Regions from separate parts of the Streptomyces sp. NPDC013317 genome, predicted to be linked through region 1. Evidence: riboswitches for the same ligand, from Rfam matches in the RefSeq annotation. Region 1 holds a riboswitch; each other region holds the start of a gene.
What was found. A riboswitch is a leader RNA that binds a small molecule or an ion and turns the genes downstream of it on or off. The one in region 1 is predicted to bind cyclic di-AMP.
Positions count from the first base shown of each region.

Region 1 (3,608 bases):
CGCGTTGGCGGCGCCGTCCTCGATGCCGCGGGCCAGGCGCTCCGGGTTGGTGGCGAAGAGGTCGTCGCCGACGATCTGGACCTTGGTGCCCAGCTTGTCGGTGAGGACCTTCCAGCCGGCCCAGTCGTCCTCGAACAGCGGGTCCTCGATGGAGACCAGCGGGTACGCGGAGACGAGCTCCTCGTAGTACTCGGTCATCTCGGCGGCCGAGCGGGACTTGCCCTCGAACTCGTACGAGCCGTCCTTGTAGAACTCGGACGCGGCGACGTCGAGCGCCAGCGCGATGTCCTTGCCCGGGACGTAGCCGGCCTGCTTGATGGCCTCCAGGATGAGGTCGAGCGCCTCGCGGTTGGAGTCCAGGTTCGGGGCGAAGCCGCCCTCGTCGCCGAGGCCGGTGGACAGGCCCTTGGTCTTCAGGACGGACTTGAGGGTGTGGTAGACCTCGGTGCCCCAGCGCAGGGCCTCGGAGAAGGACTCCGCGCCGATCGGCGCGATCATGAACTCCTGGATGTCCACGTTGGAGTCGGCGTGCGAGCCGCCGTTCAGGATGTTCATCATCGGAACGGGCAGCAGGTGCGCGTTCGGGCCGCCGAGGTAGCGGAAGAGCGGAAGGTCGGAGGCCTCGGACGCGGCGTGCGCGACGGCGAGGGAGACGCCGAGGATGGCGTTGGCGCCGAGGGAGGCCTTGTTGTCCGTGGCGTCCAGGTCGAACATGGCCTGGTCGATGAGGCGCTGCTCGGTGGCGTCGTAGCCGACGAGCTCCGGGCCGATCTGCTCGATCACGGCGAGGACGGCCTTCTCGACGCCCTTGCCCTGGTAGCGGTTCTTGTCTCCGTCACGGAGCTCAATGGCCTCGAACGCACCGGTGGAGGCACCGGACGGAACGGCAGCACGGCCGGTGCTGCCGTCGTCGAGGCCGACCTCGACCTCGACCGTGGGGTTGCCTCGGGAGTCCAGGATTTCCCGGGCTACGACGACGTCGATGGACGGCACGAGCATCTCCTTCTGGGATGTGACGCTAGATGTGACGCTTGCGGTGCAGGGTCGCTTTGGCCTTGCGACAAGAGCCTAACCGGCTCCGGGGCTCCCGCCCGCCGGGCGCCCGCCCCCTGGGACGAAAAAGGACCCGAGGGTACGCATCTCCGGCCAAAGCCCCCAGAACTACTCGGCGGTAACTCTGCGGAGCCGCGTTTCGACCCGCTCCGGGTTCCGCTCCGGACTCCAGGGAACGCGGAACCCCGGCCCGGAGCGCACGGGGGAAAAGCGCTCCGGACCGGGGTGGTCACCGCGGGAGGGTCGTCGGACCCGCGTGAGCCGCCGGACTCACGCGAGCCGCGGGGCTCACTTCAGGTGAAGCTGCTGACCCGGGTAGATCAGGTCGGCGTCCTCGACGACGTCCTTGTTGAGCTCGAAGAGCTTCGCCCAGCCGCCCTTGACGTCGTGGGCGGCGGCGATGGTGCTCAGGGTGTCGCCGCCGACGACCTTGTACTCGCCGTCGCCCTTCTTGACCTTCTTGCCGGTCGGGGTGGTGACGGTCTTCTTGGACTCGGCCTTCTTCGGGGCGGTCCGGGTCTCGCTGCGGGTCGTCGGCTGCTCGGCCTGACGCTCCTGCTTCGGGGCGGCCGGCTCGGCCGGCGTGCTCTCGGCGGCGCCACCGGTGTAGGCGGCGCTGGAGAGGCCGACGCCGCAGCTCGGCCAGGCACCCTTGCCCTGACCGGCCAGGACCTTCTCGGCGATGGTGATCTGCTGCGACTTCGAGGCCTGGTCGGCGGTCGCGGCGTAGGCGGTGCCGCCGTACGCGGCCCAGGTGGAGGACGAGAACTGCAGGCCGCCGTAGTAGCCGTTGCCGGTGTTGATGGACCAGTTGCCACCGGACTCGCACTGGGCGACCTTGTCCCACTCGGAGGCCGTGGCGGCCGAGGCGGACCCGGTGGCCATCAGCGGGGCTGCGACGGCGACACCGGCGATGCCGGCGAGAGCGACGGCGCGGGTGGCCTTGGAGGCACGACGGTGTTTGCCCTTGGCGGAAAACAGCATGGAACTTCTCCTCACCGACGCCTGCGAGGTGAGCTGTCGGGTTCGGGCCATGTGAGTTGCCCGGCCGCGCGACCTTGCGCGCGGCTTCACCCCAAGCCGGTCCGTCGGCCGTCTGTCTCAACGGCCGGGGACGGCACTTACCTTGGGTCCCCCGCTCCTGCCTACGGCGCTTGACGCGACGACTGTTCCCATCGGCCGACGGCAGGATTCGGCGTTTCGGTCGACGGGGCCCGCGGTGGCGAGCGGTCCTGACCGTAGACACAGACCTGGGTGAAGTTCAAAGACGTCCAGGTCGGACATTTCACCCCTACCTGCCAGGGGACGAAGGGTGTTTACGCAGGTGAGAGGTGACGGAAGCCGAGTTTGCGGACGGGACGCGCCAGTTGAGACAAAGAGACCCATGTCTCACTGGCGCAGAACCGGACATACAATCCCGAACTACCCCTGTTCAGCACCCTGGTCGGCAGCCTGCCCGGCGGTCGAGCCGAGGCCGAGGTCGAGGCTCTGGCCAGGGAGGATCAGGTTCGGATCGGCACCCACCGTCGAACGGTTGGCGTCGTAGAGGGCGCCCCAGCCGCCCGGGAGCTCGTTCTGCTGGGCGATCTCGGAGAGACTGTCGCCCGACTTGACGGTGTATTCGCCCATTGCGTCGGATATGTCCTGGGCAGCAGTGTTGCCCGAACTGTCCGAAGAGTCCTTGTTGCCCTTACCGCCCTGCTTGACCTCGTCCGCGCCGGCCTCCCCCTCGACTGTCGGGGTGTCAGTCGGCAAGGCATGGCGGCCCTTTTCGCCATCCTTGCCCGGTATGACCGATTCCTCCGGAGCTGCGTCACCGCGGTGCTTCCCGGTACCCGGCGTCGCCGACGTGCTCGGCGCGGTGGGAGTGGTGGACGTCTCGGGAGTGGCGGACGGCTCACCCTGCTCGTCGCCGTTCCCGTCGCCCTTCCCGTTGCCCGGCGTGGCGCCCTCGGAGGCGTCGGCGTCGGGCGAGGTCCCCCCGTCACCGGCCGGCATGCCCGCGGTCCGGTTCGACTCGGGAAGGGGACCCGTGGGCTCCGCCGGCTTCACGGCCGGGCCCGGGTCGACGTCCGGCTTCGCGCCGTCCTTCGTCAGACCGGCGATCGGGGCGCAGGTGGCCCACTGCGTGTCGCCCGCGGCGAACGCCTTCTCCGCCACCGCGATCTGCTGGGCGCGGCTGGCCAGATCCGCACTGGTCGCGTACGCGAGCCCACCGTGCCGCTCCCAGCTCTCCTGGGTGAACTGCAGACCCCCGTAGAGCCCGTTGCCGAAGTGGGCACTCCACAGGCCGCCCGACTCGCACTCGGCCACCCGGTCCCAGGTGGCCGCGTCGGCGGCGGACGCCGAGCCCGCGCCGAGGAGGGGAAGTGCCAGGGCCGATCCCGTCACGCCTGCGGCGACAACGATGGCGGGGGCTTGGCGGGGTCTGCGGTGTCGTCCGTTCCCGGAGCGCATGGGGAGGGCCTTTCGCGTGACTGCTGAGGTGACGGTGAACGTAGCGGCATTCGAACGTCAGTAACAAGTCGATGCAGCGGAGATCACGCGAAAGTCAC
Region 1 is NZ_JBVHDX010000006.1:96,933-100,540, forward strand. It holds gene eno (phosphopyruvate hydratase) at 1-999, opposite strand, end outside; gene ACZ3IJ_RS18010 (transglycosylase family protein) at 1,342-2,037, opposite strand; cyclic di-AMP (ydaO/yuaA leader) riboswitch at 2,041-2,216, opposite strand; gene ACZ3IJ_RS18015 (LysM peptidoglycan-binding domain-containing protein) at 2,476-3,444, opposite strand.

Region 2 (3,608 bases), on a different contig from region 1:
CGGCCCGGCTGCGCCCGGACAACCGCGCGGTGCTGGTCTACGAGCCGGTCGGCACCGAACAGAACGACGCCGACCAGGCCGACAGCGACGAGGAAGAGGGAGCGGACCAGTGACCGACGCTGCCGCGTCTTTGACGAACATGACGTTCCACCCGCAGCCGGAGCCGGGGGTTGCCCGGCCCTGGGCCTTCCCGGCCCCGGACCGCGGAGCGCTGGACAACGGCCTGACGGTGCTGCGCTGCCACCGCCCCGGCCAGCAGGTCGTCGCCGTCGAGATCTTCCTCGACGCACCGCTGGAGGCCGAGCCCGCGGGCCTCGACGGTGTCGCCACGATCATGGCCCGCGCGCTCTCCGAGGGCACGGACCAGCACACCGCCGAGGAGTTCGCCGCCGAGCTGGAGCGCTGCGGCGCCACGCTCGACGCGCACGCCGACCACCCGGGCGTACGAGTTTCCCTGGAGGTCCCCGTCTCCCGGCTGCCCAAGGCGCTCGGGCTGCTCTCCGAGGCCCTGATCGCGCCGGCGTTCCTCGAGACCGAGGTCGAGCGTCTGGTGCGCAACCGGCTCGACGAGATCCCGCACGAGGCGGCCAACCCGGCCCGCCGGGCGGCCAAGCAGCTCTCCAAGGAGCTCTTCCCGGCGGACTCGCGCATGTCCCGGCCGCGCCAGGGCACCGAGGAGACGGTGGAGCCGATCGACGCCGCCGCCGTCCGTGCCTTCTTCGACGCGCACATCCGGCCGTCCACGGCCACGGCCGTCGTCGTCGGCGACCTGACCGACGTGGACCTGGACAAGGTGCTCGCCGAGTCGCTCGGCGCCTGGACGGGCGACACCGCCGAGCCGCGCCCGGTCCCGCCGATCACGGCGGACGACACCGGCCGTGTGGTCATCGTCGACCGCCCGGGTGCCGTCCAGACCCAGTTGCTGATCGGCCGCGTCGGCGCCGACCGGCACGACCGTGTCTGGCCGGCCCAGGTCCTCGGCACGTACTGCCTCGGTGGCACGCTCACCTCCCGCCTGGACCGTGTCCTGCGCGAGGAGAAGGGCTACACCTACGGTGTCCGTGCCTTCGGCCAGGTGTTGCGCTCCGACGGCGAGGGCAACGGCGCCTCGATGCTCGCCATCAGCGGATCCGTCGACACCCCCAACACCGGTCCGGCACTTGACGACCTGTGGAAGGTGCTGCGCACCCTCGCCGCGGAAGGTCTGACGGACGCCGAGCGCGATGTGGCCGTGCAGAACCTGGTGGGCGTGGCGCCGCTCAAGTACGAGACCGCCGCCTCGGTCGCCGCGACCCTCGCCGACCAGGTCGAGCAGCACCTTCCGGACGATTTCCAGGCGCAGTTGTACGCGCGTCTCGCCGAGACCGGCACGGTGGAGGCGACGGCCGCGGTCGTCAACGCCTTCCCCGTGGACCGACTCGTCACCGTGCTCGTGGGTGACGCGTCGGAGATCGAGGAGCCCGTACGCGCCCTCGGCCTCGGCGAAGTGACCGTCGTCACCGGCTGATCGAGTCGCCGTGCCGCCGCGTCCGGCGGCACCGGAGGACCCCGACGTCACGGTACGTCGGGGTCCTCCTCTTTGTCCGTATTGCTGCGGACGGTGGCTGTATGGCCTGTGGCATGTCTTACAAACAGGCGTGTCTGTTTGGTGATTGAAAGACGGTCCGCTTAGCGTCAATCCGGCTGTTCGCCAGTTGCACCCGCCGCACCCGCGGCATCGGACAGTCATCGCCGAGTCCCCGTCAGGCGCGAGCCTGGGGAGCCGGGGACCCACACGAAGTCCCTGGGGTGAATCGGACGCCTTCGCACCCGTGCGGAGGGGCCCGTAGGAGACCTTCCTGCTCCGAACCCGTCAGCTAACCCGGTAGGCGAGAAGGAAGGAAAGGAACAGCCCCTACATGGCGTTCACCCGTGCCACCGGGAAGCATCGTGGTCCGAGTCGTCTGTCGCGCCGCACCGCCGGCATCGCCGGCGTCGCGACCCTCGCCACCACCGGCGTCATCGGAACCCTCGCCTCCCCGGCACTCGCCGTCGACGCGGACGCTGCCCCCTCGGTCGAGGACACCGGGCTGACCCAGATCATCGCCGCCGACTCGCTCGCCGACACCATCGACGCCCAGGCCGCCGCCCAGGAGCGCGAGGCCGCCGAGGCCGAGGCGAAGCGCCAGGCGGAGGCCCGTGCCAGGGCCGAGGCGAAGCGCAAGGCCGAGGCCCGCGCCAAGGAGATCCGCGAGGCCAAGGAGCGCGCCGCCCGTGAGGCGGAGCGCAAGCGCCTGAACTCCTTCCAGCTCCCCGTGGCCGGCTCGTACGTCAGCACCGGCTACAAGACCGGCGGTGCGCTCTGGTCCTCCGGCAGCCATTCCGGCGTCGACTTCCACGCCGCCTCCGGCACCAAGGTCGTCTCCGTCGGCTCCGGCACCGTCGTCGAGGCGGGCTGGGGCGGTGCGTACGGCAACAACGTCGTCATCCGGATGAACGACGGCACGTACACCCAGTACGGTCACCTCTCCGCCATCAGTGTCGGGGTCGGCCAGTCCGTCACCCCGGGCCAGCAGATAGGCATCTCCGGCTCGACCGGCAACTCCACGGGGCCCCACCTCCACTTCGAGGCCCGCACCACCGCCGAGTACGGCTCCGACATCAACCCGATCGCGTACCTCCGCGCGCGTGGTGTGAACGTCTGACCGTTCGAGGTCTTTCCCGGCTTCTCAGAAAAGCCCCGGCTCGTACCGAGCCGGGGCTTTTCGCTGACCGAAAACATATCCATGGATCCTTGAGAGCCGTCGGAAACAAAGCCCTGCTGCAATAGAGTCGCCGGAGAACCGGTTTCGCGCGGATCAAGGCGGAGGTCGAACATGCGCATTCCCGCGCACTCTGTATGCACGGCGATCCGGGACGACATCGTCACCGGGGTCTTCGCGCGCGGCAGCCGGCTGACGGAGGAGCAGCTCGCCCGCCGTTACGGAGTCTCCCGCGTCCCCGTCCGGGAGGCGCTGCGCACCCTGGAGTCCGAGGGCTTCGTGATCACCCGCCGCCACGCGGGCGCCCAGGTCGCCGAGCCCACCGAGCAGGAGGCGGCGGACCTGCTGGACGTCCGGTCCCTGCTGGAGCCGCTGGGGGCCGCGCGCGCCGCGCAGCGCCGCACCGAAGCGCACCTCAAGGTGCTGCGGGGCCTGGTCAGGCTGGGGCAGGAGCGGGCCAGGCGGGGCCAGGCGGAGGACCTGCGCCCGCTCGGCGGCTGGTTCCACGAGACGCTGGCCCAGGCCTCGGGCAGCCCGGCGCTCAGCGCCCTGCTCACCCAGCTGCGGCACAAGATCGACTGGATGTACGCGATCGAGCTCCCGGCCCAGCCGGCCGAGGCGTGGGCCGAGCACGGGGCGATCGTGGACGCGGTGGCACGCGGCGACGCGGAGCGGGCCCGTGCGCTGACCGCGACGCACGCCGAGCGGTCACTGGTGCTGCACCGGCTGAAGCGCCCGGAGCACGGGCGCGTGAGGGTTTCGCAACATGTCGTAAACACCGCGAGCGTCCGGAATTAACGAGCGGGCCGTATACAAAGAGCACTGAATTTCGCGGGCCGGTTCTGTCCTGCCCGGAATGGTGCTTGT
Region 2 is NZ_JBVHDX010000001.1:119,155-122,762, forward strand. It holds gene ACZ3IJ_RS00480 (M16 family metallopeptidase) at 1-113, shown strand, start outside; gene ACZ3IJ_RS00485 (M16 family metallopeptidase) at 140-1,507, shown strand; cyclic di-AMP (ydaO/yuaA leader) riboswitch at 1,720-1,885, shown strand; gene ACZ3IJ_RS00490 (M23 family metallopeptidase) at 1,899-2,684, shown strand; gene ACZ3IJ_RS00495 (GntR family transcriptional regulator) at 2,856-3,539, shown strand.
Region 2: another riboswitch for cyclic di-AMP. It lies ahead of ACZ3IJ_RS00490 (M23 family metallopeptidase); the one in region 1 lies ahead of ACZ3IJ_RS18010 (transglycosylase family protein).

Region 3 (3,608 bases), on a different contig from region 1:
ACGCCCTGTGGAACGGCTCCGCGACGATCCTCGGGCCGCTGGGCTTCATCCTGGTCTACGGCATGTTCATGGTGCCCACGCTCGCCCTGCTCACCTGGCTGGCGATATGGAGCAGGCAGCGCGAGCTGCGCACGATATCCGGGCAGCTCCCGGCGTACGCGGCGGCCGGGTGGCTCTCGCCCGCCGAACCGCTCGCGCTCTCCTCGATGCGGGCCCGCTCGGTGGCCCGCGACTTCGCCCGCCGTACGTACGGCAAGCCGGCCGCGGCGGTCGTCGGGGAGTACGAGGCGTTCGCGACGACCCTCGCCTTTCTGCGCCATCGCGCCCAGCGCGGCGCGGCGGGGCCGGAGTTCAGCGCGCGCGAGCAGGAGCTGCTCCACCACCTCTGGCAGCGCAAGGCGGTCGCCTCCCCCGCCCTGACCTACGCGGCCCGGGCGACGGGCCGGGCGTGGGCCCCGCCTCAGTACCTCGACTACAGCGGCTACAACCCGTACCGGAGCTAGGGCGGGCGGCGCCGAGTACACGGACGGAGCCGCCGCCGGGCTCTCAGAAGGATCCGGCGCCGTCACACGGACGGAACCTGCGGGGACGGGCCGGGGCCCGGGGGTCCCGGGGCCGGGGGTCCCGGCAGCCCTGGCGTCGGGGGGACGTCGCCAGGACCGCCGGAGCCGTGTGGACGTCCGGGGTCAGACGGAGATGCCCTTGCCCGCCAGCCAGGCCGCCGGGTCGACGCCCGCGCCGCCCGGGGTGTGGACCTCGAGGTGCAGGTGCGGGCCGGTCACGTTGCCGGTCGCTCCGACGCGGCCGATGGTGTCGCCGGTGCCCACGGTCTGGCCGACGCTCGCCGTCATCGAGGACAGGTGGGCGTACCAGACCTCGGTACCGTCCTCCAGCTCCAGGACGATCCGGTAGCCGTACGAGCCGGACCAGCCCGCCGACTTGATCGTGCCGCCGTGCACCGCCTTGACCGGGGTGCCGGTGGGCGCCGCGAAGTCGAGACCGGTGTGGTAGCCGGAGGACCACATGGAGCCGGACTGGCCGTACGTGGAGGTGAGGGTGTACGAGGACGTGGGCAGCGCGTAGCTCGCGGCGAGCTTGGCCAGGCGCTCCGCCTCGGCCTTCGCGGCGGCGGCCGCCTCGGCCTTCCGCTTCTCCTCGGCCGCGGCCTTCTCCGCCGCGTCCGCCTTCGCCGCCGCCTCGGCCGCCGCCTTCTCGGCCGCCGCCTTCTCCGCCGCGGCCTTCTTGTCGGCGTCGGCGGAGGCCTGCTGCTGCTCGGCCTGCTGCATGATGCGGGCGCGCAGCGCCTCACCGGCGTCCGCCGTCGAGGCGGCGGGCGAGCCGGCGGCCTTCTCGGCGCTGTCGGCCGGGAGGGCGAGGGTGGCCGTGAGCGGCTGCGGGTTGTTCGTCCCGGAGTCCGTGCCGTCCTCGCCCGAGATGAGCTCGCCGACACCGGGCAGCTCGGAGGCGTCCGGCAGGTTGAGGTCGGGGAGGGATATCGAGACCGGCGGCCTGTCCTTGGCGGTCGCCATGCCACCCGCGCCGACGGCCGCGATGACACCGACGCCGAGGACGGTGGAGGAGCGGGCGAAGCCGGAGCGCTGCTTCACGACACGGTGACGGCCGCCCGAACGGGCCTGCTGGCGAAGGGAGTCCTCGGTGGGGTTCCACTCCCCCCACGTGGTCGTGTCGTCGTCCGTCCCGGCGGCGCCCGGGGCGCCGAACGCGTTGAACCCGTCAGAAAGACCCTCGGGAGCAGGGGTGTTGGACGCCACGGAGGCGTACTCCTTTCCTTCCTTCTCGCCTACCGGGTTAGCTGACGGGTTCGGAGCAGGAAGGTCTCCTACGGACGGTGTCGCACGGGTGCGACGGTGCCCGATTCACCCCAAGTAGTGGTTCCCCGGTTCCTTTTCAGGATTCGGCGCGTGCGCACGGTGCCGTCTCTGGCGACGGCTGGGACGACCGCGCTGCGTTATCGAACGTTAATAGACACGAGGGCCGGATTCCAAGCCGTTCCCGTTGATCATTAGCGCGATTAAGCTGGTACAGACCGATTTGATCCCGCTTCAGTACGGACCAATGACGGGGCTCCTGAACTGACGGTTCGTCAACTGTTATCTCAGTGACACCTCGCCACTACGCATGGTCACGGCACCACGGGCATCGTCCTGCGCCGCTCCGGCTGGCCCGCCGCCGGACGGCTCACCGCGAGCAGCGCCATGTCGTCCGTGGAGCCGCCGCCCGTGTACCGGCGGACGTCGTCGACCAGCGCGTCGAGCAGCTCGTCCGGCCCCGGGAAGATCCGCCCGGCCAGCCGCTCGGCCGGATCGTAGAAGGCCCCCGAGGCGTCGCGCGCCTCGGAGAGCCCGTCGGTGTAGAGGAGCAGCGTGGCGCCCGGTGGATAGGGGGCCTCGTCGGCCCGGTCCGGCCAGGCGGCCAGCTCGCCCATGCCGAGCGGCAGCGCGGGCTCGGTCGGTTCGAGGTGGGCCAGGCCGCCGTCCGCGTACAGCAGCAGCGGCTCGGGGTGGCCTCGGTTCACCATCCGTACGCGCCCGTCGCCACGCGGGATCTCGGCGAGGACGGCGGTGGTGAACCCCTCGAAGGCGTCGAGACTGGACCGGCGCGTGCCCTCCCGGGCCAGCGCCCGCTCCAGCCGCTGGGCGACCCCCTCCAGGGTGGCCTCCTGTTCGGCCGCCTCCCGGAAGGCCCCGATCACGACGGCGACCGCCTCGACGGCGTCGAGCCCCTTGCCCCGGACGTCACCGACCACGAGCCGTACCCCGTACGGCGTGTCCTGAACGGCGAAGAGGTCGCCGCCGATGAACGCGTCCGCCTGCGCCGCCTCGTACCGGGCGGCGACCTGGAGCCCGCCGATCCGGTCGGCGGGCGTCGGCAGGACGGCCTTCTGCGCGGTCTCCGCGATCACGCGCGCAGAGGCGAGCCGCTCGCCGCTGCGCAGCACGACCTGGTTCACCAGCAGGGCGAGGGCGGAGACGGTGACGACGGTCAGCGTCTCCGTGAGGGAGGGGACCTCGCCGGCGGTGCCGTTGTAGACGTGCAGCCCCACGCTCGCGAGGACCGCGGCGATGCCCGTGAGCAGCGTCGTGAGCATGGAGAAGAACGGGGCGGCGAGGAGCGGCGCGGCCGAGAACATCGGCGCGGCCGTGTAGGCGGGCGGGGTGGAGAGGTCGAAGACCACACCACCGAGGATCAGCAGCGGGGGCAGGGCGCGGAGGAACCGGCGGGTCCGCTCGGCCCGCCGCCGAGGCCGCCCGTTCCCGTTCCCGCTCGCCTGCCCGTTCCCGGTCCCGCGTCCTGTCCCGTCCCCGGTTCCGGTCCCGCGTCCTGTCCCGTTCCCGGTTCCGGTCCCGCGTCCTGTCCCGTTCCCGGTTCCGGTCCCGCGTCCTGTCCCGTTCCCGTGACCGTTCCCGTTCCCGTGACCGTTCCCGTGACCGTTCCCTTGACCGTTCCCGCCCCCGGTTCCCTGCCCGTGGCCGGTCCCTTTTCCGTCGGTCCCGTTCCCCTGCCCCTGCCCCACCTGTGGTCTCCTGCCCGGTCCGTACACGGCGACGGACGGTACCGCGCCCTCCCCAGGGTGCCGGGCGCCGCGC
Region 3 is NZ_JBVHDX010000004.1:601,574-605,181, reverse strand. It holds gene ACZ3IJ_RS15545 (PrsW family intramembrane metalloprotease) at 1-503, shown strand, start outside; gene ACZ3IJ_RS15540 (M23 family metallopeptidase) at 687-1,772, opposite strand; cyclic di-AMP (ydaO/yuaA leader) riboswitch at 1,784-1,931, opposite strand; gene ACZ3IJ_RS15535 (PP2C family protein-serine/threonine phosphatase) at 2,144-3,196, opposite strand.
Region 3: another riboswitch for cyclic di-AMP. It lies ahead of ACZ3IJ_RS15540 (M23 family metallopeptidase); the one in region 1 lies ahead of ACZ3IJ_RS18010 (transglycosylase family protein).

Region 4 (3,608 bases), on a different contig from region 1:
GGAGGTGCGCATCCCGGCCGGGGAGGTGCGGCTCGCGGGCCAACTGGTGGTGCCCGACGGCGCCCCGGGGATCGTGCTGTTCGCCCACGGCAGCGGCAGCAGTCGGCACAGCCCGCGCAACCGGGCCGTCGCGGAGAGCCTGAACCGTGCCGGTCTCGGCACGCTGCTGTTCGACCTGCTCACCGAGGAGGAGGCCGACGACCGCGGCAACGTCTTCGACACGGAGCTGCTGGCCGGCCGGCTCGCCCGGGCCGCGCACTGGCTGGGGGGCCGGCCCGGCCTCGACGGCCTGCGGATCGGCTACTTCGGCGCCAGCACCGGCGCCGCGGCCGCTCTCTGGGCCGCGGCGGACCCGCTCTCCGACGTGGCCGCCGTCGTCTCACGCGGCGGGCGCCCGGACCTCGCCGGAGCGCGCCTCGCGCAGGTACGCGCTCCGACGCTGCTGATCGTGGGGGGCCGCGACCCGCTCGTGCAGGAGCTGAACGAGTCGGCCCAGGCGCGGCTCACCTGCGAGAACCGGCTCGTCGTCGTCGCCGGTGCCGGGCACCTCTTCGAGGAGCCCGGCACGTTGGAAGAGGTCGGCCGACTGGCCTCGGGCTGGTTCGCCGACCACTTCTAGGGCGTCCGTCAGTACGGTCCGTTGACGTTGTCGATGGAGCCGTAGCGGTCCGCGGCGTAGTTGCAGGCCGCGGTGATGTTGGCGACCGGGTCGAACAGGTCCATGGACGTTCCGGGCACGTGGTACGCCAGGAAGGTCGGCTCGATCACCTGCAGGAGGCCCTTGGACGGGGTTCCCTTGACGGCGTTGGAGTCCCAGAGGTTGATGGCCTGGGGGTTGCCCGAGGACTCACGCATGATGTTGCGGTGGATCCCCTCGTACGAACCGGGGATGCCGTACTTCTGCAGGACGTCGAGCGACTCGCGGATCCAGCCGTCGAGGTCGTTGGTGTAGCTCTTGGCGGCGACCGGCGCGGCCTTGGCCGGGGCGGCCTTGGTCACGGTCTTGGCCGATGCGGCGCCGGGCGCGGCACTGCGCTGCTGCGAGCGGTCGGCGCGGTCCGTGCTCGTCGTACGCGCCGGGGCCTTCTGCTGCTTCGTCGCGGCCGCGGGCTTCCCGCTCAGCGTGAGTTCCAGACCCGGACGAATAAGTGACGGATTGTCACCGACGGCCTTGCGGTTCGCCTTGTACAGCGCCTTCCAGCCGCCCCGCACACTCTGTTCGTGCGCGATCACGGAAAGGGAGTCGCCGCGGACGACGGTATAGATCTTGGCAGCGGAATTCCCGGCGGTGGGAATCGATTCGGCGATCTTCGCCGGGCTGCTGAAGACGGTCTTCTCGAGGGGCGCGACGGCCGGGGCCGTGTTCGGCGCCGCGTGCGCGGTGGCCGTGGCCACGAGGGGGAGAGCCAGCGCGGCTCCACCCGTGCTCGCGAGGGCGATACCTCGGCTGAGGGGACGTCGCTTGGGGCGCCGGTGCTTACCGTGAGCGGACATGCGGGATTCCTCTCCGGCGCCTGCGGGGTGAGCTGTCGGGTTCGGGCTGGAGCTGCCCGGCCGCACGCGTGCGGCTACACCCCAAGCCGGTCCGGAAATCCGGGACGGCGAAAAAACTGGGTCCCCCGCTCCTGCCGACGGGTGAATGGCTGGTCTTTTTCGGACGGTGGCAGGATTCGGCGATCCGTCCGGGTCGAGGTGACCGTAGGCGAGGAATGTCGGACGGAACAAGGTGGGGCATGGATGCGAAATGAACAGGAAATTCAGAAATGCGTTCCAGGTGATCACGGCCGAGCCGAACTGCCGTGCGGCACAAGGGGAAGGCGCCCCTCCGCATAGGTTGCGTCCTCTTCGCGTGATTCACGTCACCCGTGATCCCAAAACGGTCATACGGGCAATTTCATCCCAGCCAAGAAAAGGGACACAAGGGCATGAAATTGCCCTTGTGTCCCTTTTTGTCGGAAGTGGTGGTGTGTGTCAGCCCGTGACGCTGGGTGTGCCGGTCTCGATGTGGCCGGTGTAGCGGCGTGACCAGGTGCCGTCCACGTCGGCCGTGATCGTGAAGTCGTACCAGCCGTTGCTGTACGCCACCGCGTTGAAGAAGTCCTCGCGCGACGAGCCGGCCGGGACCGTGTACGTCCACGGCCCGTCCGTGCGGTAGGCGTTCGAGCGGATCGTGAAGGTCACGGGACCGGGGGAGGTGTTGGTCAGCCTGAGGTAGAGCGCCGACTTCCCGGTGCCCGGCTCGGTCGCGAACCGCGCCGCCACCTCGATCGCCTTGCCGGCCTTGGACGCGTCCCCGATGAAGCGCCTCAGGAAGCGGTTGGGGCCCATCATCGAGATGTCGTACTTGCCCGACCCGGACCCGAGCCCGATGTTGAAGTAGTCCGTGGCGGTCGCGCCCGGGTCCACGGTGTACTGCCAGGCCGCGGTGTCCCGGTGCTGGTGCGGGTGGATCGTGAAGTGGGCGGCCCGCTTCGCCTCCGCGCCCTGGTTCGTCATCGAGAACCAGGCGAGGATCTTGCCCGCCGCCCCGAACTCGAACCGGTCGAGGTTCCCGTTGACCTGGTACGGCACGGCGCGCGCCGGCCGGGTGCCGGTCTCCTGTGCGGGCAGGGCGTTGTCCTGGGGCACCGGGTTCGGCAGCGGGCCGCAGGTGGACTGCCCGATGACCTTGGCGGTGGAGGGGAGGCCGGTGGGAACTCCGTACACCGGGCGCGCGAAGTCGAAGACTCCCGTCAGGTCCCCGGTGACCTTCCGCCGCCAGGCGCTGATGTTCGGGCAGGTCGCCGGGGTGCCGAGGGCGGCCGTCCAGGTCTCCATGAAGCGCAGGACCGAGGTGTGGTCGAAGACCTCGGAGCTGACCCAGCCGCCACGCGTCCAGGGCGACATGACGAGCATCGGGACGCGGAAGCCCAGGCCGATCGGCACGCCGTCGATGTACTCGCCCGCGGTGCCCGGCGGGGCGACCGGCGGCGGCACGTGGTCGAAGAAGCCGTCGTTCTCGTCGTAGTTGAGGAACAGCACGGTCGAGTCGAAGACCTCGGGGTTCGCGGCCAGGGCGCGGTAGACCAGGTCGACGAAGTGCGCGCCGTCGCCCGGAGGGGCGTAGGGGTGCTCGGAGAAGGCCTCGCTCGCCACCACCCAGGAGACCTGCGGAAGCGTCCCGGCGACCGCGTCGGCGCGGATCGCGGCGGCGATGTCGTCCGGGGTGGACCCGGTGACCTTCGGTACGGAGCCCATGCCGCGGTCGTACAGGGGGTTTCCGGGCCGCGCGTCGGTGAACTTCTTGAAGTACGCGAGACCGTTGTCGCCGTAGTTGTCCTGGGCGTTCTGGTAGACCTTCCAGCTCACACCGGCCCGCTGGAGCGCCTCGGCGTACGTCTCCCAGGTGAGCCCGGACTCCTCGCCGCCGTCCTTGCTGGAGGCGTCGATCTTGCCGCTCCAGAGGAAGGTGCGGTTCGGTCCCGTGGCGCTGAGCGCCGAGCAGAAGTACGCGTCGCAGACGGTGTAGTTGTCCGCGAGGGCGTAGTGGAACGGGATGTCGCCGCGGTCGAGGTAGCCGAGGGTGCGGGTGTTGCCGACGCCCGTGACCCAGTTGTCCATCCGGCCCT
Region 4 is NZ_JBVHDX010000003.1:525,014-528,621, reverse strand. It holds gene ACZ3IJ_RS11205 (phosphoribosyltransferase family protein) at 1-619, shown strand, start outside; gene ACZ3IJ_RS11200 (transglycosylase SLT domain-containing protein) at 628-1,494, opposite strand; cyclic di-AMP (ydaO/yuaA leader) riboswitch at 1,499-1,655, opposite strand; gene ACZ3IJ_RS11195 (phosphocholine-specific phospholipase C) at 1,972-3,608, opposite strand, start outside.
Region 4: another riboswitch for cyclic di-AMP. It lies ahead of ACZ3IJ_RS11200 (transglycosylase SLT domain-containing protein); the one in region 1 lies ahead of ACZ3IJ_RS18010 (transglycosylase family protein).